Regions from separate parts of the Actinacidiphila glaucinigra genome, predicted to be linked through region 1. Evidence: riboswitches for the same ligand, from Rfam matches in the RefSeq annotation. Region 1 holds a riboswitch; each other region holds the start of a gene.
The links. A riboswitch is a leader RNA that binds a small molecule or an ion and turns the genes downstream of it on or off. The one in region 1 is predicted to bind S-adenosylmethionine.
Positions count from the first base shown of each region.

Region 2: another riboswitch for S-adenosylmethionine. It lies ahead of thrC (threonine synthase); the one in region 1 lies ahead of OIE69_RS39985 (putative leader peptide).
Region 3: another riboswitch for S-adenosylmethionine. It lies ahead of OIE69_RS43615 (hypothetical protein); the one in region 1 lies ahead of OIE69_RS39985 (putative leader peptide).
Region 4: another riboswitch for S-adenosylmethionine. It lies ahead of OIE69_RS04605 (glutathione S-transferase C-terminal domain-containing protein); the one in region 1 lies ahead of OIE69_RS39985 (putative leader peptide).

Region 1 is NZ_CP109144.1:8,805,446-8,810,452, reverse strand. It holds gene OIE69_RS39995 (LLM class flavin-dependent oxidoreductase) at 1-929, shown strand, start outside; gene OIE69_RS39990 (NtaA/DmoA family FMN-dependent monooxygenase) at 926-2,326, shown strand; SAM riboswitch class IV at 2,337-2,472, shown strand; gene OIE69_RS39985 (putative leader peptide) at 2,507-2,623, shown strand; gene OIE69_RS39980 (ABC transporter substrate-binding protein) at 2,855-4,474, shown strand; gene OIE69_RS39975 (ABC transporter permease) at 4,478-5,007, shown strand, end outside.
Region 2 is NZ_CP109144.1:5,029,424-5,034,430, forward strand. It holds gene OIE69_RS22585 (MFS transporter) at 1-828, shown strand, start outside; gene OIE69_RS22590 (alpha,alpha-trehalose-phosphate synthase (UDP-forming)) at 842-2,302, opposite strand; gene OIE69_RS22595 (glucosyl-3-phosphoglycerate synthase) at 2,408-3,379, opposite strand; SAM riboswitch class I at 3,537-3,664, shown strand; gene thrC (threonine synthase) at 3,683-4,969, shown strand.
Region 3 is NZ_CP109145.1:72,741-77,747, forward strand. It holds gene OIE69_RS44915 (DUF6233 domain-containing protein) at 1-105, shown strand, start outside; gene OIE69_RS43605 (hypothetical protein) at 120-611, shown strand; gene OIE69_RS43610 (3'-5' exonuclease) at 748-1,995, shown strand; SAM riboswitch class I at 2,148-2,269, shown strand; gene OIE69_RS43615 (hypothetical protein) at 2,273-2,551, shown strand; gene OIE69_RS43620 (PIN domain-containing protein) at 2,740-3,753, opposite strand; gene tap (telomere-associated protein Tap) at 4,076-5,007, shown strand, end outside.
Region 4 is NZ_CP109144.1:1,066,749-1,071,755, forward strand. It holds gene OIE69_RS04590 (LLM class flavin-dependent oxidoreductase) at 1-812, opposite strand, end outside; gene OIE69_RS04595 (putative leader peptide) at 884-1,000, opposite strand; gene OIE69_RS04600 (GNAT family N-acetyltransferase) at 1,077-2,204, opposite strand; SAM riboswitch class IV at 2,848-2,951, shown strand; gene OIE69_RS04605 (glutathione S-transferase C-terminal domain-containing protein) at 3,153-3,938, shown strand; gene OIE69_RS04610 (cupin domain-containing protein) at 4,013-4,519, opposite strand; gene OIE69_RS04615 (RrF2 family transcriptional regulator) at 4,657-5,007, shown strand, end outside.

The DNA of each region.
Region 1 (5,007 bases):
GCGTGCTGCCGCCCGGGGCCCCGCCGGATCCGGTGGGCCGTATCGGCGCGGTGGAACGGGCGGCTTTCATCGCCGCGTCCACGAGCACGATCGGGATCACGCCCGTCGTGCCGGTCACCTACGCCGAACCCTTCCACGTGTCCAGCCAGCTGGCGTCCCTGGACCACGTCTCCGCCGGTCGCGGGGGGTGGGTCGTCACCGAGGAGGACCATCCCGGGGCGGCTCGCGCCTGGGGGCGGCCGCCGGTCACCGACTCCCGCGCGCGGGCGGCGGAGACCCGTGACGCCGTGGAGGTGGTGCGGGCTCTGTGGGACTCCTGGGAGGACGACGCCGTCATCCGTTCGGTGGCCACCAGCCGCTACCTGGACCGTGACCGGCTCCACTACGTCGACTTCACCGGGGAGTCGTACGCCGTGAGGGGACCGGCGATCGTGCCGCGCCCGCCGCAGGGGCAACTGGTCGTCCTGGGCCGGCCACATCTCGTCCCCGCCTCCCAACTCGACGTCGCCCTGGTCGCCGGCCGGGACGTCAGGGCGGTCACGGCGGCCGCCGCTGCCGCGGGCACACCTCGCGTCTTCGCGGAGGTCGAGGTCGCGCTCGACACCCCGGCGGCCAGTGGTGCCGAGCGCGTCGCGGACCTGGAGCGGCACGCGCCGTGGACGGACCGGGGCCGGCTGCGGCACGTCGGATCCGCTGAGCGACTGGTCGCGTTGCTGCACGACCTGCGCGGTGCCGTCGACGGCGTGCGTCTGCATCCGCTGGTGCTGGACGAGGACCTCTCCGTGCTCTCCCGGCTCGTCCTGCCCGCCCTCGCCGAGCGGCGACTCGTCGCCCGCCCGCTGCCCGGCACGTCGCTGCGCTCGGCTCTGGGTCTCGCGCGCCCCGCCAACCGTTTCGCCGCCGCGGCCGCCCAGGAGGACGCCCGATGACCCGCACCGATCCTCTCGACGTCCCCCGGCCCCACGCGCAGTTGCATCTGGGGGTGTTCTTCCAGGGCGTCAACCACTGGACCGTCTGGTCCGCACCGGAGAGCGGCTCCCAGATCGATCCCGCTTCGTTCCGCCGGGTCGCCCGGACCGCCGAGCGGGGCCTGTTCGACGCCTTCTTCCTCGGCGAGGGGCTCCGGCTTCGCGAGGTCGACGGCCGCATCCACGACCTCGACGTGGCCGGACGGCCGGACGCGATCACCCAGCTCGCCGCGCTGGCCGCCGTCACCCGCCGTATCGGCCTGGTCAGCACCTCCAACTCCACCTTCAACGAGCCCGCAGACCTGGCCCGCCGCCTGTCCGGGCTCGACCTGCTCTCCGAAGGCCGCGCCGGGTGGAACGTGGTGACCACGGACAACGCCTGGACCGGCGCGAACTTCCGCCGCGGCGGCTACCTCGACCACGGCGACCGTTACCGGCGCGCCGAGGAGTTCCTCACCGTGGCCCGCGCCCTGTGGGACGGCTGGGAGGACGGTGCCGTCGCGGGCTCCGCGTCCGCGCCCGCCTGGGCGGTGCCGGGCGCCGTGGGCCGCGTACGCCACCAAGGGGCGCAGTTCGACGTCGACCTCACTCCGACCCTGCCGCGCAGCCCCCAGGGGCACCCCGTCGTCTTCCAGGCGGGGGACTCCGGTGAGGGTCGCGACTTCGCCGCCCGCAACGCCGACGTCATCTTCTCGGCGCACGGCACCGACTTCGACGACGCGCTGGCCTTCGCCGCGGACATCCGGCGGCGGCTGCGCGCGGCCGGGCGACCCGAGGACGACCTGCGCATCCTGCCCGGCACGGAGATCATCATCGGCGCCACGGAGGAGGAGGCGCGGGAGAAGAAGCACTGGATACGGTCGCAGCAGGTCACACGCGCCACGGCGCTGGGAATCGCCGGGCTGCTGTGGGGCATCGACCTGTCGGAGCGTGACGCCGACGGGCCGTTACCGAAAGAGGACCCGGTGGTCGGCGAGAACGACGGCTCCTTCGGTGCCCGGCGCGTGACCGATCCCCGCGTCGTGGTCGCCGAGTGGCGTGCCAAGGCGGAGGCACACGGCTGGTCGCTGCGCGAGACCGTCATCGCGCTCGGCCCCCAGCGCGGCCATGTCGGCACGCCCTCCGGCCTCGCTGACAAGTTCGCCCACTTCGTACGGCACGGGGCTATCGACGGCTTCAACGTCACGCCCTACCTGATCCCGGACGGTCTCGACGACATCGTCGACCTGCTCGTTCCGGAACTGCAGGAACGCGGCGTCTACCGCACCGGGTACACCGGTTCGACGCTCCGCTCCCACCTCGGCCTGCGAGAACCGCTCGCCCGCCGTACCGTGTCCGCCCACCGCGCGGCGGGCTGACCGGGCCACGGGATCATCGAGCGTCAGCGTCACGCACCGGCCGCCTGACCGGCAACCGTCCGGCGCGGTGGGGTGTTCCAGGCTCCAGGCTCCAGGCTCCAGGTGAAAGCCCGGCGGAATCACCCGCGATTCCGCAAGCGCGTGGCCCGTGGGCGGGGCCCGAAGAAGGGGAGGACCGGCATGCGCCACAACAGCGACCTGAGTGCCTCCCTCGCGGCGGCGACGCTGTTCTGCGGCCTCTCCCGCCGCCGCCACATCGATCTGCAGCGTTTCACCGGCTGCCTGTGTCCGGGCTGATCCGGATCCGCCCGGCCGGCTGACCTCCCCCGCCGGCCACGGCCACTGCCTTCCGTACCTCCCGGCAGGTGTGTCCGGTGCGTCGTCCCGCGCCACCGGACCCCTCCCTTCCCCAAGGCCTTCAGACCAGCGCTGATCCGTCGCGGCGTCGTGCCCGGCGGGGCGGCACGTCCGTGCACGGCCACGGCTCGCGTGGCCCGGTGTGCGGTGACACGAGTAGGAGAACCCTCCGTGACAGCTCATCAGCGTTCCCGATCCACCCGGTGGACGGCTCTGCCCGCCCTTCTGACCGCCGGCATCCTGCTGACCGCCTGCGGGCCGAGCGGCGGCGATCCCGGCGCCGGTACCGGCCGGGCCCGGCCCGGTGGCACCCTGACCTTCGCCGTGGGTTCCGACGCGGGGTGCGTCGATCCGCAGCAGGTCGGCAGCAACGACACCATCTACTCGCTGCGCCAGGTCGTGGACTCCCTGACCGACCAGGACCCGGAGACCGGGAGGATCGTGCCGTGGCTGGCCGAGAGCTGGGAGGTCAGCCCGGACGCGACGACGTTCACCTTCCACCTCAGACCGGGCGTCACCTTCAGCGACGGATCACCGCTGACCGCGCAGGTGGTCAAGGACAACTTCGACGCCGTCCCGAAGCTCGGCGCCCTCGCCATCCTCGCCCAGGGATACCTGAGCGGTGTCGAGAGCACGAGCGCGGTCGACACGCTCACGGTCCGGGTGAGGTTCAAGAAGCCGAACGCGCAGTTCCTCCAGGCCACGTCGACGCACTCGCTGGGCATCGAGTCGTCGGCGAGCGTGAAGAGGACCCCGCAGCGCCGTTGCAGCCAGGGCGTGGTCGGCTCCGGGCCCTTCGTGCTGGAGCGCTACGTGCAGAACCAGTCGATCACCCTGGCCAAGCGCACGGGGTACGCATGGGGTTCCCCGCGCTGGCGCAAGAAGGGCGAGGCGTACCTGGACCGGCTGGTGTTCAAGGTGGTGCCCGAGGCGGGGGTGCGGGCCGGCAGTCTGCGGTCCGGCCAGGTGGACGCGATCGGCAGCGTCGGCAGGGCGGACGAGGCGACGCTGAAGGGCGGTCAGGTGACGCTGCAGCGCCGGGCGAACCCGGGCGTCGTGTTCGGTCTGGGGCTCAACAACTCCCGGCCGGTCCTGAAGGACGCCGACGTACGGCAGGCGATCCGGTACGCCGTCGACCGGAAGCAGATCGCCGACACCGTGTTCCCCACCGGCACCCGGCCGGCGACCAGCGTCCTGGCGCACACCACGCCGGGCTACCGGAACCAGGGCCCCGACCTGGCCCACGACCCCGCGAAGGCGGCCTCCCTGCTGGACGCGGCCGGCTGGAAGCCCGGACCCGACGGCATCCGCTCCAGGAACGGCACCAGGCTGAACCTGACCGTGAAGTGGTTCGCGAACGCGGCCACGAACCAGCCGGCCCTGGAACTGGTACAGCAGCAGCTCAAGTCGGTCGGCGTGGACGTGGTGCTCAAGGAGCTGCAGATCTCCCAGATCGCCCAGGTGCAGCAGGCCGGTGACTTCGACGGGCTGTGGGGGAACGTGACCCGCGCCGACCCCGACATCCTGCGCAGCTCGTACTCCACCGGGCTCGCCAACGCGTACCGTCTGCCGCCGAGCCCGCTGGACTCGGTGCTGGACCGGCAGGCGGCGACGACCGACGCGGCCGAGCGGACCCGGCTGGTGGGCGAGGCGCAGCGGTTGCTCGTCCGGAACGCCTACTCCGTGCCGGTGGTCGAACTGCAGACCCAGCTGGGTGTGTCGAGGAAGGTGCACGACCTCGACTTCGACGCCTCCAGCCGGATCCAGCTGCACGACACCTGGATCGGCTAGCGCGTGTACCGCTACGTGATCGCGCGCCTCGCGCAGGCGGCCGGGGTGCTGTGGGCGGCATACACCGTGTCGTTCCTCGTCCTCGACTTCCTGCCGGGCGATCCGGTCTCGGCGATGGCGGGAGCCGGATCGGACTCGGCCGAGATCGAACCGGCGCAGCTCGCCGCGCTCCGGCACCGGTACGGATTCGACAAACCGGTACTGGCGCAGTACGCCGACCACCTCGGCCGGGCCGTGCGCGGTGACTTCGGCGACTCGGTCACCACCGGCCGACCGGTCTCGGCGACCCTGGCCGACGCGCTGCCGCAGACCCTGCAGCTCACCGGGGCGGCGCTGCTGCTCGCGGTGGTGCTCGGCGGCGGGGTGGCGGTGCTGGCGACCTCCACCGGGCACAGGTGGCTGCGGCAGTTGCTCCTGTCGCTGCCGCCGCTCGGGGTGTCGGTGCCGACGTTCTGGGTCGGGTTGGTCCTCGTCGAGGCGTTCTCCTTCCGGCTGCGCTGGTTCCCGGCCTTCGGCAACGACGGGCTGCGCGG
Region 2 (5,007 bases), 3.8 Mb from region 1:
ATCCCCGTCGCGTCCCTCCCCGAGGACCGACTCCTCACCTGGGGCTGGCGGATACCGTTCTGGCTGAGCGTCGCGGTCGCCGTCGTCGGCTGGTTCATCCGCCGCAACGTCGAGGAGACCCCGGCCTTCGTGCAGCAGGCCGCCGCGGCCGAGGGCGTCGCCAGGATGCCGCTGCTCGTCCTGCTCCGCGACCACTGGGCGGACGTCCTGCGGGTGATCGCCGGTGCCCTCGTCGCGTCCGTGAGCACCATCTTCACCGTCTGGGCGCTGGCCTACGCGACCAGTGACGCGGTGGGCCTGGACCGCTCCGACATGCTGTGGGTCGGCGCCCTGGCCAACCTCGCCGCCCTCGTCGCCATCCCGCTGTGGGCCCACCTCTCCGACCGCGTCGGCCGGCGCCCCGTCTACCTCGCGGGCGCGGCCGGCAGCGCCGTGATGATGGCCGCCTACCTGTGGGCCATCTCCACCGGCTCGTACCCGCTGGTCCTGCTCTTCGGCGTGCTCGCCTTCGGTGTCGTCTACAGCGCCGCCAACGGTGTGTGGCCGTCCTTCTACGGCGAGATGTTCTCCACCCGCGTCCGCCTCTCGGGCATGGCGCTCGGCACCCAGATCGGCTTCGCCATCGCCGGGTTCGCGGTCACCTTCGCCGCGCAGATCGCCGGCCCCGACGGCGACGACTGGGGCGCGGTCGCCCTGTTCACCGCCGCCCTCTGCGTGCCCCCGGTGCTCGCCGCGCTCACCGCCCGTGAGACCCACAAGGTGCCGAGCGAACGGCTGGGCCTGCGCGAGGGCCGCCCCGCGCCGGACAGGACACCGGTCGGGGCGTAGCGCCGGCCCGGGTCTAGCCCAGTGCCCGCAGCTGGTCCAGGAACCACTGCTGCGGGGGGAGCGCCGTCGAGGCCGCCACGAGTCGCTTGGTGGCCTCGGCCCGCTCGCCGTGCGACACGGACAGTGCCTGGTGGAGGGCGTTGGCCGTGGCCCGGATGTCGTACGGGTTGACCACGAACGCGTCGTCGCCCAGCTCCTCGTACGCCCCCGCCTCGCGGGAGAGCACCAGCGCCACGCCGTCGTCCGAGACGACCGGGATCTCCTTGGCCACCAGGTTCATGCCGTCGCGGATCGGGTTGACCAGCGCGACGTCCGCCAGGCGGTAGGCGGCCAGGGAGCGCGCGAAGTCGTCCTTGACGTGCAGGACCACCGGCTGCCAGCCAGGCGTCGCGAACTCCTCGTTGATTTCCTCGGCGAGGTCGGAGACCTCGTCCGTGTACTCCCGGTAGACGGCCAGGTCGTGCCGGGAGGGGTAGGCGAAGGCGATGTGCACCACGCGCCCCTGCCATTCGGGGTGGTCGCGCAGCAGCTGCGCGTACGCGAGCAGGCCGCGCACGATGTTCTTCGACAGCTCGGTGCGGTCCACGCGCACGATGACCTTGCGGTCCGGGCCGCCCACGGCCTCCTGCAGCGCCGCCAGGCGCTCGTCCACGTCCGGCCGGTGCGCCCGCTCCCGCAGGAAGTCGGCGTCCGCGCCGAGGCCGTGCACCCCGATCCGCGTGGTGCGGCCCCGGTGGGTGACCGTCAGGCTGCCCGCGTCGCGGATGACGGAGGCGCCCAGCACGTCCGCGCAGCACGCGGCGAAGGCGTCCGCCCAGCGGCGGGTCAGGAAACAGGCCCGGTCGGCGCCGAGGATGCCGCTCAGCACCTCCGCGGCGACGTCGTCCGGCAGCAGGCGGAAGTAGTCCGGCGGGGCCCACGGGGTGTGCGAGAAGTGGCCGATGCGCAGGTCGGGGCGGCGCGAGCGGAGCAGTTGCGGCACCAGCACCAGGTGGTAGTCCTGCACCAGCACGGCCGCGCCCTGGGCCGCCTCGTCGGCGAGCGCGTCGGCGAAGGCGGCGTTGTACGCCACGTACGCCGCCCACTGCTCGCGGAAGTCCTCGTCGAAGACGGGCTCCAGCGGGGTCTGGAACAGCATGTGGTGGACGAACCACAGGACCGAGTTGGCGATGCCGTTGTAGGCCGACGCGAAGGTGTCCGCCGGGATGTCCAGCATCCGTACGTGCTGGCCGCCGGTGTCGGCGGTGGGCAGCCGGCCCGCGCCCCCGGCACCGCGCAGTACGGCGGCCCGGTCCCCGTCGCCCAGGGCCGCGCAGACCCAGACGGCGTCCGCGTCCGGCCCGATGGCGCTCAGGCCCGACACGAGTCCGCCCCCGCCGCGGCGGGGGGCGAGCGTGCCGTCCTCGCGGAGGCTGTACGACACGGGGCCGCGGTTGGACGCGACCAGAACGCGCGCGGCATGCGATGCGACCATGCGGCCAGCCTAGCCACGCATCCCTGATCGCAAACGTACGAGCTAGCCCAGCCGGGGGTTTCCGGCCGCGCCCCGTCGCGGTCCGGCGCAGATACCGCCCCGGGGTCACGCCACCGCGCGGCGGCGTGCGTACTCGGGGATCGTGCGCATCGGGGGGCGCTCCTCCGTCGCGACCTCGTGGACGTGCGGCTCGAAACCGCCGCCCGGGGCGCGGTCGAACTGCGTGAGGAAGGGCCGCACGAGATGGCCCCGCGCCAGGCGGATCTGCGCCGTCCGGTAGATCGCCGCCGCCATGCGGCCCAGGGCCTGGCCGTCCTGGTGCCGGTGGTGCCGGACGCCGACGTCGACCTGGGCCAGGGCGTCGAGCCCGACCGTGTTGAGCGCGTCCACCAGCAGCCCGAGCTCCACCCCGTACCCCACGGGGAACGGCAGCCGCTCCAGCAGCGAGCGCCGCGCCGCGTACTCCCCGCCGAGAGGCTGGACGAACCCCGCCAGCTGCGGCCAGTGCAGGTTGAGCAGCGGCCGCGCGACCAGCTCCGTCACCCGGCCGCCGCCGGCCGGGACGACCGTGCCGCCGGTCTCCAGCGGCCGGTCGTACATCGCCTTGACCAGCCGCAGGTCCGGGTCCGTGAGCAGCGGCCCGACGATCCCCGACACGAACCGCGCGTCGAACTCCCGCAGGTCGGAGTCGACGAAGCAGACGATCTCCCCGCGGGTCACGAGCAGCGAGCGCCACAGCACCTCGCCCTTGCCGGGCAGCGCGGGCAGCCGCGGGAGCACCTCGTCCCGGTGGACGACGACCGCGCCCGCGGCCGCCGCGACCTCGGCGGTCCGGTCGGTCGACCCGGAGTCCAGCACGACGAGTTCGTCGACCAGCGGCACCGCCTCGCTCATCAGCTCGCGGCGGATCGTCCCGACGATCTCCCCGACCGTGGCCTCCTCGTCGAGGGCGGGCAGCACGACGCTGACCGTGCCGCGCGCGCCCGCGGCGCGCTTGGCGGCGAGCAGTTGCGGCAGCGGCCTGCGGTCGGCGGTCCAGGACCGCCGTTGCAGCCAGCCGGCCACCTCGTCGAGCACCGGGTTGCTCCGTTTCTGCCCGTCTCGCAGGACGGACGGCCCATGACCAGGTTCGAGGTCGTCGGTTACAGTCTTGAACACGAGGCACGACCATCGTATGTCCACGGTGATCGCGCCCCGTCCGACAAATGCCCGGGCAGTACGCCCGGCGCCATACCGCTCATCCAGAGGGGCAGAGGGAACGGCCCGTTGAAGCCCCGGCAACCCTCCCGCCGACCGCGAGGTCCAGGTGGGGAAGGTGCCAATTCCGTCTCACGGCGAGATGCGCCGTGAGGAAGATGAGGAGAAAGGGCCTCGCCTGACATGGCTGCGCAGACCGTTGCATCCGCGTCCACCGATTCCGCCTTCGGCCCCGCGTCCGCGCTCTCCTGCCGCGAGTGCGGCGAGCGCTTCCCGCTGGAGCCCCTTTTCGCCTGCGAGGCCTGTTTCGGGCCGCTCGAAGTGGCGTACGACCTTCCGAGCGGCGACCCCGAGACCCTCCGCAAGCGGATCGAGTCCGGGCCGAACAACATCTGGCGCTACGCGCCGCTGCTGCCCGTCCCCGCGGACGTGGCCTCCAAGCCCAACCTCAACCCGGGCTTCACCAAGCTGGTCAAGGCCGACAACCTCGCCCGCGAACTGGGCGTCACCGGCGGCCTGCACATCAAGGACGACTCCGGCAACCCGACCCACTCCTTCAAGGACCGGGTCGTCGCCATCGCCCTGGAGGCCGCCCGCACCTTCGGCCTCACCACGCTGTCCTGCTCCTCCACCGGCAACCTGGCCGGCGCCGTGGGCGCCGCGGCCGCCCGGGCCGGCTTCCGCTCCTGCGTGTTCATCCCGCACGACCTGGAGGAGGGCAAGGTCGTCATGGCCGCGGTCTACGGCGGCGAGCTGGTCGGCATCGAGGGCACCTACGACGACGTCAACCGCTTCTGCAGCGAGCTGATCGGCGACCCGATCGGCGAGGGCTGGGGCTTCGTCAACGTCAACCTGCGCCCCTACTACGGCGAGGGCTCCAAGACGCTCGCGTACGAGATCTGCGAGCAGCTGGGCTGGCGCCTGCCGGACAACATCGTCATCCCGATCGCCTCGGGCTCGCAGCTGACGAAGATCGACAAGGGTCTGCGGGAGCTGATCGAGCTCGGCCTGGTGGAGGAGAAGCCCTACCGGATCTACGGCGCCCAGGCCGAGGGCTGCTCCCCGGTCTCCACCGCCTTCAAGGCCGGCCACGACGTGGTGCGCCCGCAGAAGCCGAACACGATCGCCAAGTCGCTCGCCATCGGCAACCCGGCCGACGGCCCGTACGTGCTGGACATCGCCCGGCGCACGGGCGGCGCCGTAGAGGACGTCACCGACGAGCAGGTGGTGGACGCGATCAAGCTGCTCGCCCGGACCGAGGGCATCTTCGCCGAGACGGCCGGCGGTGTGACGGTCGGCGTGCTGCGCAAGCTCATCGAGTCCGGGCAGCTCGACCCGGCCGGCGAGACCGTCGTGCTCAACACCGGCGACGGGCTCAAGACGCTGGACGCCGTCGCCCCGACCTCACGCCCCACGGCCACCATCCGCCCGAGCCTCGACGCGTTCCGCGCCGCCGGCCTGGCCGGCTGACCCATCGCACCGGCTGACCCAGACTGAAGGTGAACCCC
Region 3 (5,007 bases), on a different replicon from region 1:
TATTCTCGCCATTGTCGTGAACCGTCGAGACCTACCGCGGCCGCGAGGTCCATCGGCAAACCCTCGCCCGCAAGGATGTCGGCAGGCGTGCGATCCGCGAGCTGAATGGAGAGAGCCTCATGGCCCGGCTTGTTCTCACCACTGACCACGTTCACGATCACGCGGCCGACTGGCGGGGGTTCGTCCCGCCTGATGAGAATGAGGAGAACCAGACCGCCGCCATCGTTGGCCTGGTGGCGCAGCTCTACGACGCAGTCCTTGACGACTGCCAACCGTGTCGGCAGGGGCTGCTGGCGCTCCTCGCAGAAGACCCTGCGACAACAGGCATTCTGGTTCACTGGGCGTGCCTGATCACTGCCGAGACATACGGTGACCTGCCCGAAGTTCTTGTGGAAGGTAGCGAGCCAGCCGACGCGCCTTTCCATCCTTCGGCACCGTTCCGGACCCTGGCCCAGGTGTACGAGGACAACTGGGGCACGCGGAGCGTTCACGAGGCAATGCGCTCCGCCTGCGCAGTGCGTTCGCCTCAACAGCGGCTGGAAGCAGCCGAGACTGCCCTGGAACTGGTCATCGGGCTCGCCAATGGGAACGTTGACTTTCTCTATCAGTGAGCCTTTCAGCGTTGCCTCTCCAGGGTGAGGATGACGCTGCCCCGATCGTCGCGAAGATCCTCGGCTAACGCCCGCACCGCGCTGTCAGTGGCATGCGTTCTGCTTGCTGTACGACCGCCCACGCCCGGAGGTACCCGTGACTGCGCCCGCGACCACTACGGACGAGCCGCCCGTCTACAAGGCGGACGAGGTCCCCGAAGGCCTGCGCACCATGACGCAGCTCAAGGCGGACCGGCTCAAGCCCACCGAGGGCCAGCAGCCTGTCGGCTACCTGCGGAAGTACCGGCGTGGTCACGGCTGGGGCCAGTTCCCGCTGTACCACCCGGCCGAGGCGGCGCCGATGAAGCCCCTCTCCGAGAAGCAGCAGGCAGCAAAGGACCAGCGGCGGACCTGCCCGCGGTGCGGCGTCGTCGGCAAGCACATCGTCTACGACGGTGCATGCAGGACCTGCCGAGAGGCCGACGAACAGGCTAGCCGCGAGCTCCAAGCTCGCACCTGCGTGTGGTGCCGCCGCGTGTCGCTCGCCGCGCACGCCGAGGAGCGCCACGGCGCCTGTGAGCCCTGCTGGATTCGTCGCGCCATCACGCGACAGCTCGAGGCCGAACGACGCGCCGTATGGGCCCGTACGTGCCCACACCGGGACTGCAGCAAGGTCACGGCTACCGACGAGGAGATCGCCGCCGTGCGCGCCGCTGGGGACCACTGGGTGCCGCGCTGGTGCCCGCCCTGCCGCGAGGCCGACGAGCTGAAGCGCGCGGAACGCCAGCGCGCCTACGAGGAGCTGCGGGCCCGTGCCGCGGAGGCACGCCGCCGGCAGGTCGCCGACCTTGAGGCGTGGGCCCGCGCAGCGCTGGCCGACCCGGACGTGACCGTGCTGGACACCGAGACGACCGGCCTCGACGACGAAGCGCGGATCGTCGACCTCGGCGTCACCACGACCGCCGGCGACGCTCTCCTCGACACCCTCGTCGACCCGGGCCAGCCGATCCCCGTCGACGCGACCGATGTTCACGGCGTTACCGACGCCATGGTCCAGGGGGCGCCCACCTTCGGGGCGGTGCTCGACATGCTGACCGCAGTCCTCGCTGGGAAGCGCTGCCTGATCTACAACGCCCCGTACGACCGCGGGCGCCTGCGCCACGAACTGGCCGAGCACTACCGCCACGCCGGTCACGCCGACCCGGCCGCCGCGGCGCAGGCCTGGCTGGACACGGTGCGGTTCGAGGACGTGATGGAGCGCTACTCGGACTGGTACGGCGAAGAGGACTTCGACCACGGCGGGTACCGGTGGCAGCCGCTGTACGGCGGCGACCACCGCGCGGTCTCGGACTGCCGCGCGGTGGGTGACCGCCTGCGAGACATGGCCCGCGGCATGGACGAGTAGCCCGAGGGCTCAGCGGTCGGGGGATCTCAGCTGGTACGGCTGGGCGCGGTCGTCCCCGCCGACGCAGCGCCGTCGAAGCCCTGTCGAGCGAAGGTTGTTTAGACCCCTGCAGGTGGGTATCTTGCTCATGCGCGAGTGAGGGTGCTCGCGATGTTCCACCAGAGGGGTAGAGGGAACGGCCCGTTGAAGCCCCGGCAACCCTCCCGCCGACCGTGAGGTCCAGGTGGGGAAGGTGCCAATTCCGACTCGCGGCGAACCCGTCGCGAGGTGCCGCTTTATGGCGACGGATGGTGCCTTCGCGATGCTTCAAGACATCTTCTCGTGGATCTCTTCTCGCACGATCGTCCCCCTGTGCCTCGTGCTGTGCGCTCTCGTAGGCATGGCACCGCTCCTGGTCGTCGCTGTGGGCTTGCTGCCCGCCTGGCTGACGTGGCCATGGATGGCCGACGAAAGGCAGAAGAACACGCTGGCGTTGATTCAAGCGCTGGCAAAGTGGTCGACGGGCCTTCTGGCGGCGGCTGCACGAGGGTTCAGCGGGAAGGGTCCAAGGCAGTGATTCCCGTAGTGGCCTGCCCTCGAACGTGACCCCTACGTGCGGCACTTCCGTGTCAAGTGAGGTGCAGCGAGTACGGCTGACCATCCGACGCTGCCTGGTTGGGGTGCTGCGTCCCACCGAAGGTTCAGCAATTCACATCGAGGGGTAAGTGAGTGCACGTGGGCGCCCTGGACTACGGCGCTGTCCAGCTACCGGCCGCCGAGGCGGCCGACCTGCCAGTGCCCCCGGCCCGTGACATCCACGAACATTGCGTGGGCGGTCAGCACGTCCAGTACGGCCGCCATCCGCTCGGTGTGCCCGACACCGGGGATGGCTTCGCCCAGGCGGTCCACGATCATCTTTCGGGTCAGGGGCTGCCGGGAGCTGACCAGCGTCCGGGCAACCCGGTGCAGCAGCGTGTCCCCGGGCGTTCCCAACTCCGCCTGCCGCCACCGGTCCTCACCGCGGGCGTGCCGCTCGGTGAGTGCGTCCACCTGCGTCGAGACCTGCTCCAGCACCACGCGCGCCGCCCGTTGCCGCTGCGAGGGGACTCCCGGGCGCTTCCGCCGCCGCCAGCAGTACAGTGCCCCGGCCGCTGCCGCGCCCACCGCCGCCGCGACCGCCAGCCGCATAGGATCTTTTCTGAACTCCACCGCCGCGCGAACCAGGCTGCTGGTGAGGACCAGCAGGGCTTCGGCCTGCCGCTCCAGGTCAGCCATCCGGCCCTCCGTCACCCCGACGTCCCCCAGGGCGGCGCGTAGGTCCGCCCAGTCGCCGACCACGAGCCCGCTATCGACCAGGTCGGCGTCGGTCCCGAGGGTGACCGCCGGGGCGATCACCCCGGCCAGCAGCAGCATCGGCACATCGGAAGCATCACGTTCGGCAAGAACCTGAGCCTGCGGGGTCATCGGCAAGCCAGCGCTGTCCACGACGTATAGGACGGGCGCGTACCGCGACTGCCATAGCTCCAGTGCCCGCCCCAGGTCGAACCGGCCGCCCTCGTGGTGCCGGTCGGCCAGCACCCGCGGCACTTCCTCCCACACGTGGATCGGGATCAGGCACCGCACCGTTCCGGCCCGCGCTCCGGCGACGAACGACGACGGGGCCGGCCGCCGGGTGGCCGCGATGATGTCCGTGGTCAGTACGGAGGTGTCCAGCAGCGCGCGGCGCAGCGGCTCGGGCTGGTACAGGGTGCGTCGGCCGGACGGCGCGAACTCGTTCATCCGCGCATCGTAGTGCGGGCGTTGACCAGCCGGTACGGGATTTCGGTGCCCTGCGCGGGGTGAGCTGACCGCACCGGAGACCACTGAGTCCTGCGCTAGGACCGGTCATCGCGCGCTCAGCTTCGCGCGAAGGACCTCTTCGGTCCGACCTTGGGTGAGAACGCTCAGCCTTCGTCGCGAAGGGACACGAATGGGCTCCGCATCGTGGCAGTTCAAGGCGATCAATGATCACCAATGTGCGTTTCGATACCCGATCAGATATCTGATTCGGGACTCGATCCGATGTGCTATTGGGATAGGATTGGTGCAGGAGGTGGAGGAAGTGTCCACGGAAAACGAGTTGTTCAATGCGGTCGATTCGCTCCTGCAGCAGGTCGACAGGGGAGATCTGCCTGCCCCTGCAGAGCGTCGGCGGCTCCGCGAGGAAGCTGGGCTGACGCAGCAGCAGATTGCGCAGGCGCTGGCGACCCGCACGCAGTCGGTAGGAGACTGGGAGGCAGGCCGCAGAGAACCGCGGCCGCCGAAGCGGGACGCCTACGCGCGACTGCTGGAGGGCCTGGCCGCACGGTTCCCGGCCCCAGCCGAGACCGCGGAACCGGTGGCGGCGCCAGTCCCGGAAACGTTCACCACCCCGACGGCGCCCGAACAGGTTCCCCCCGCTCCACGCCTAGAGCGACCGACAGAAGTAGCGGCTACGCCCGCACCTCGTGTTCCGGCACCCTCCACATCGCGACGCCCCGGTGCGCAGAAGGCGGCGCAAGCCTCTTCCAGTGCAACACGCAGAAGTGCCGGGGACTTCGTCAACGGGCCGCTGGCTGTGATCGACGTCGGCTCCGACGGGAAGGTGTCGGCCTACTGCGTGGGCGGCCTGGTCCTCGACGTCCCCGCCAAGTCGCTGATGTCCCTGGTGCAGTGGACCCTGAGCGAGGCGAAGCTCGGCGCTGCGCGACTGAACGCGAACGGCAAGGACGCCGACCCCCTGGTAGTCCTCACCGACGCCGCCGCCGAACGATTCGGCCTGCCGACCCGCCTCTCGGATGAGGAACGTCGTGCTGGGCGTCTCCCTGAGGGGCACAAGATCGTGAAGCAAGTGGCCCAGACGGACTATCGGCTGACGAAGCGCGGTTTCGGGCCCTGGGCCCGGATCTACCGGCCAGCTGAAGGCAACAAGCGCTTTTGTGTCCAGCTGTGCATCCTCGGATGGGACGCTCTCGACTCCCGATCGTGGGGTAACGCGGCCCTCCTGGAACCGCC
Region 4 (5,007 bases), 7.7 Mb from region 1:
GTCACGTAGCCGACGTCGGCGGAGCGGGCCACGAGCCGGAACGGCACACCGCTGTGGGCGAGGGCGCTGACGACGGGCTGGCCCTGGGGCGGCCGGGGCGTGATGGAGGGACCCTTGACGCTGAAGTACCGGCCCTCGAAGTCGATGTAGTGGAGCTTGTCGCGGTCGATGAAGCGGCCGGTGGCGACGTCGCGGACCTCGGCGTCGTCCTCCCAGCTGTCCCAGAGCCGGCGCACCACCTCGACGTGGTCGGCCGCCTCGTCGAAGAGGCCGGTGACCAGCTCCCGTACGACCGGGGTGTCCAGGTCCCCGATGCCGAACGGGGGGATGGCGCGCCTGCCGAAGTGCGCGGCCTCGTTCGGCCGGGCCGAGACCTGGACGCGCAGACCGGCCCGGCCGGTGCTCACGTAGTCGAGGGTGGCGATGGCCTTGGAGATGTGGAACGGCTCGGTGTGGGTGGCGACCACCGTCGGCACGAGACCGATGTGCCGGGTCAGGGGGGCCACCCGGGCGGCGACCAGGACGGCGTCGAGGCGGCCGCGCACCTGGTCGGTGCGTCCGTCGGGTTCGGTGGGGTGGGAGGACTGCGGACCGAGGGAGTCCTCGATCGTCACGAAGTCGAGCAGCCCCCGCTCGGCCTCGGTGACGACGTCCTGCCAGTAGCGGGCGGTGAGCAGTTCACGGGGCCGGGCCGTTTGCTCACGCCAGGCGGCCGGGTGCCAGCCGGCCCCGTCGAGGGCCACGGCGAGGTGCAGCGGTGCGTTCGGCGAGGAATCGGGAAGTGGGTACGGCGAAGGGATGTCCGAGGACATGGGAGAGGCCTTCCTGATCGACCACGGGTCTCACCGGCGCTCGTCGGGAGGGCCGGCGGCGGGGACGGGGGTCAGGAACGACAGAGGGAGGCGGCCACGCGCTGCAGGTCGATGTGCGCGCGGGAGTAGAGCAGGGGGTCGCGGGGTGGGGCGGGCACCGCGGCGGACACGCGGGACGGCGTCGGCACGGACCTCACCTCCGCTCTCCCCGGATACGGCGGGCGGCACGGCGCCCGTACTCCTCCTGTCAACGGAACGCCTTCCCTAGCCGGTCTGTTCCCCCGGGCCGCCCGGGGTTCGCAGGAAGAGGAAGGTCGTCCGGCGGCGCAGGGTGAACCCGATCGACTCGTAGAGCCGGATCGCGCCGGTGTTGACGGCGGCGGCATGGAGGAAGGGGGTCTCCCGACGGTCCCTGATCCCCGCGGCCACGGCGCGTACCAGCCGGGTCGCCAGACCCCGGCCGCGGTGACCGGGGTGGGTGCACACCGCGCTGATCTCCGTCCATCCCGGCGTCCGCAGTCGTTCCCCGGCCATGGCGACCAGCCGTCCCTCCTCCCGGATGCCGAGGTAGGTGCCGAGTTCGACGGTCCGGGAGAGGAAGGGGCCCGGCCTGGTGAGGGCGACGAGTTCCAGGATCTCGGGGACGTCGGCGGCGCCCAGCCGCACCGCCTCAGGCGCGTGTTCGGCGCGCAGCGAGGTGTCGACGAGCTGCACCCCCACCCCGCCCTCGACGAGTTCCCAACCGTCGGGCGGCCGCTGCGCGCCGGTGACCGCGACGGCGGCTCCCGGCCCGGCGAGTACGGTCAGGTCCGCCCAGGCCCGCGGATCGGCCGGGTCGGACAGCGCGGTGAACGGGGAGACGTCGGCGCGCTGCGCACCGTCCCGCCGACCCCGACGGCCACCAGGGAAAGCCGGCCCGAAGGGCACACCCAGGCTCAACGTCCGGTACAGCGCGCTGAAGTTGTACAGGAACAGCAGCACCACGATCAGCGGCACCGAGCGGAACAGCCAGGTGTACGTCCAGCTGACGGCACGCAGCACGGGGCTGCCCGAGAGCCTGGCCAGTGCGAGCGCGATCCCGCCCAGCAGGCCGAGCACCGCGCTGTACGCGGCCGCCTCCAGGGTGATGAGCAGCCCGTCCAGGATCACCGGCCGGACGAACCAGTAGGCGAAGCGGTCCCACTGGTAGAAGGGGTTGGTCACCAGGCCGTGGGCGATCTGGGCGACGAGCACCAGCACGACCGCCGTGGCGATCAGGCGACCTCGCCGCCGTAGCGGCAACACCCGCTCTGCGGTGGGCGGTCCTGGTGCGGGAGGCGCTGCGTCGGCGGGTGCTCCGGGCGGGGGCGGCGCCGGGCGGGAGGACACGGCGGTGCCGGGTGGTTCGGTCATGGGGGACTCCAGCGGTTCGGTACGCCCCGGTCGCGCACGCGGCAGCGGCTCCACCGGCATCGGGCGTCCGGCGGGCGTGGCGATGCGGCGGGGAGGCGGGGAGGCGGGCGGAGCAAGCCTGGGCGGGCCTGGGCGGGAGGGCGCGCCGCCGCGTCAGCGGCGGGGGCCGGGGTTCAGGAAGCCGTCAGCCTTGACAGAGGGCGCGACAGTGCGCGGGACACGCGCTACAGGAGGCGCTGGGGACGTGGAGCGCGGCGACGGGGAGCCGCGGGCACGACGGGACGCGGCCGTGGGGCCGCTGTGCGGCCGTCCCCGGAACTGCGTGCATCGTCGTCACCGTCACCGTTCCGCCCCGCGGGGCCTCGCGTCCATTGCCGTCGTCGGACCGTCCGGTCCGGTCGTCATCCGGGGCGTCCCACCGCGACACGGGGGCGCCGGCCCCGGCGAGCCGGGCTCGCGCCGGAGCTCATGACCGATCTGCGGCGTAAGTTAGGCACGGCCCACCGGGAATGTCAACGACGCCGTCTCACATCGTGAGCGGTCCGATGAGACGCGAACGGGTCCCTTGACGCGCGGGGTTTGACGACTCGACACTGATGGCCAGGTCACGATCGTCAGCGCCCACGACGCCGCCCCGCGGCGCGGTGGGTCATCGGCCCCGGCCCGCTGACCGGCAACCCTCACATCGCGGTGGGGTGCCCCGGGTGACGACCTGGTCCCGCCGGTGCGGCGGGGCAAGCGCGGTCCCGCCTCCGGCGGGCCCCGAGCCGGGGAGGCGGACATGCCCAGGGCACGAACCCTCCTCCTCACCCGGCGGCTGCACATCGACTTCCTGCGCGTCTGCAGCTCGTACGGCGCGGCCGGCTGACCTCCACCCAGGACCTTCAGCCGTCCCGCCGCCGGTGCCCCCACGGGGCGACCGGCGGCCCGCCACGCCTTGGAGAGGGCATGACCGAGACGATCCCGCTCGACCCCGCACTCCACGTCTCCTGTTCGGCGCTGCCGCGCGCGTCCCGTCCCGACCGCTTCCGCAGCCGCATCGGTGTCGACCTCGCCGGCGGCTTCTACCCGGCGCCGCGCCGGTTCGAGCTGTTCCTGTCGCCGGGGTGCCCGCTCTCGCAACGGGTCGCCATCACCCTCGACCTGCTGGGGCTGCGGGACTCCGTCGCCACGACGCCCGTCCCGGCGGGGGCCGCCGGCGACACCGCGCTCGCCGCGCTGCGCGCGGCCTACGAGGCCACGTGGCACCACTACGACGGACCGCTCACCGTGCCCGCACTGTGCGACCGGTGGACCGGGCGGGTCGTCAGCAACCACACCCCGGACATCCTCGGCGACCTCGCGGGCCGCCTCGGCGCCGAGGGGTGCGCTCCCGTACCTCCGCTGTGTCCCCCGGCCCTCCTGCCCGACATCGAGGGCCTCCGGCACACGGTCGACGCGGGCCTGACGAGAGCCGCCGAACTGGCCGCGGACGGGACACCGTCCGACCGTGACGCGGCCCTGCGGACCCTGCACGCCACCCTCGACCTGCTGGACCGCCGGCTGGCCTGCGGGCCGTACGTCCTGGGTGGGCACCTGACCGCCGCCGACGTCGACGTGTGGGTGGCCCTCTCCCACCTCGCGAGCGGCCTGCTCTGCTCCTACGGCCACCTGACGGCGTACGTCGCCCGTCTGGACCTTCACCCGGCGTTCCGTGCGCAGCGGACGGCGGCCGCGCTCGCGCCCACCGTCTGACGCACGGAGCCGTCCCCGCCCTCGTCGCACAGGGCGAGGGCGGGGACGGCTCCGGGGTGCGTGTGCGGGCCCGCTCAGGCGCCCTCGGCCGGAAGGGCGTACAGACCGGGGAGGTTGACCACGACGGCCTCCTGGGTGCTGCGGGCGATGACGACCACGGCCTCCTCCGCGGGGTCCGGGTTCTCCTCGCGGTGCGGCACGAACGGGGGGACGAAGACGTAGTCGCCGGGCGAGGTGCGCAGGCGCACCTCCTCGGGCGCGTCGCCCGAGCCGTCCAGGAACACGAACTCGGGGTGCCCGCTCACCACGTAGATCGCGGTCTCGGACTCGCCGTGGTGGTGGTCGGAGGACGCCGTCGCCGGGGCGACGTGGGTCTGGCCCATCCAGAGCTTCTCGGACCCCACGGTCCGCCCGCTGACGGCGGCGAACCTGCGCATCCCGCCGGTCTGCGCCGTCTCGCCGTCCAGGGCGTCCGCGCGGATGTGGTGCAGCCGGGTCCGCAGGGCCGCAGCCGCCTGCCCGGGCGCGTCGTGGAGATGGGGATGGAAGCCTTCACCGGGGTTCGTCAGGGGCTCGCTCATGGCCGGGACGCTAGGGCGGCCCCGAAAAGGATGTCAAGAAGTGTCTTTTAGGCTTACCTGCGGCAATGCTGCCGCAATGAACGAGCGCGGTGGCGGAACCCCCGGGCCGCGCGGACCGGTTGGGGCATGATGGCCCCATGCATATCTCCGCGAAGGCGGACTACGCCACGCGGGCTCTGCTGGAGCTCGCCTGTGAGCCTGCCCGCCCCCTGACCTGCGAGGCCATCGCCTCCGCGCAGCAGATCCCGTTCCGCTTCCTGAAGTCCGTGGTGAGCGAACTGCGCAAGGCCGGGCTGGTGCGCAGTCAGCGTGGCTGCGAGGGCGGCTACTGGCTCGGCCGGCCCGCCGGCGAGATCACCCTCCTGGACGTGGCGCGCGCCGTGGACGGCGAGTTGATCACGCTGCGGGGCGAGTCGCTGGCCGGGCTCGGCTACCCCGGTCCGGCCGCGGGGCTGCCGGGGGTGTGGCGCCAGGTCGAGGCGGGCGCG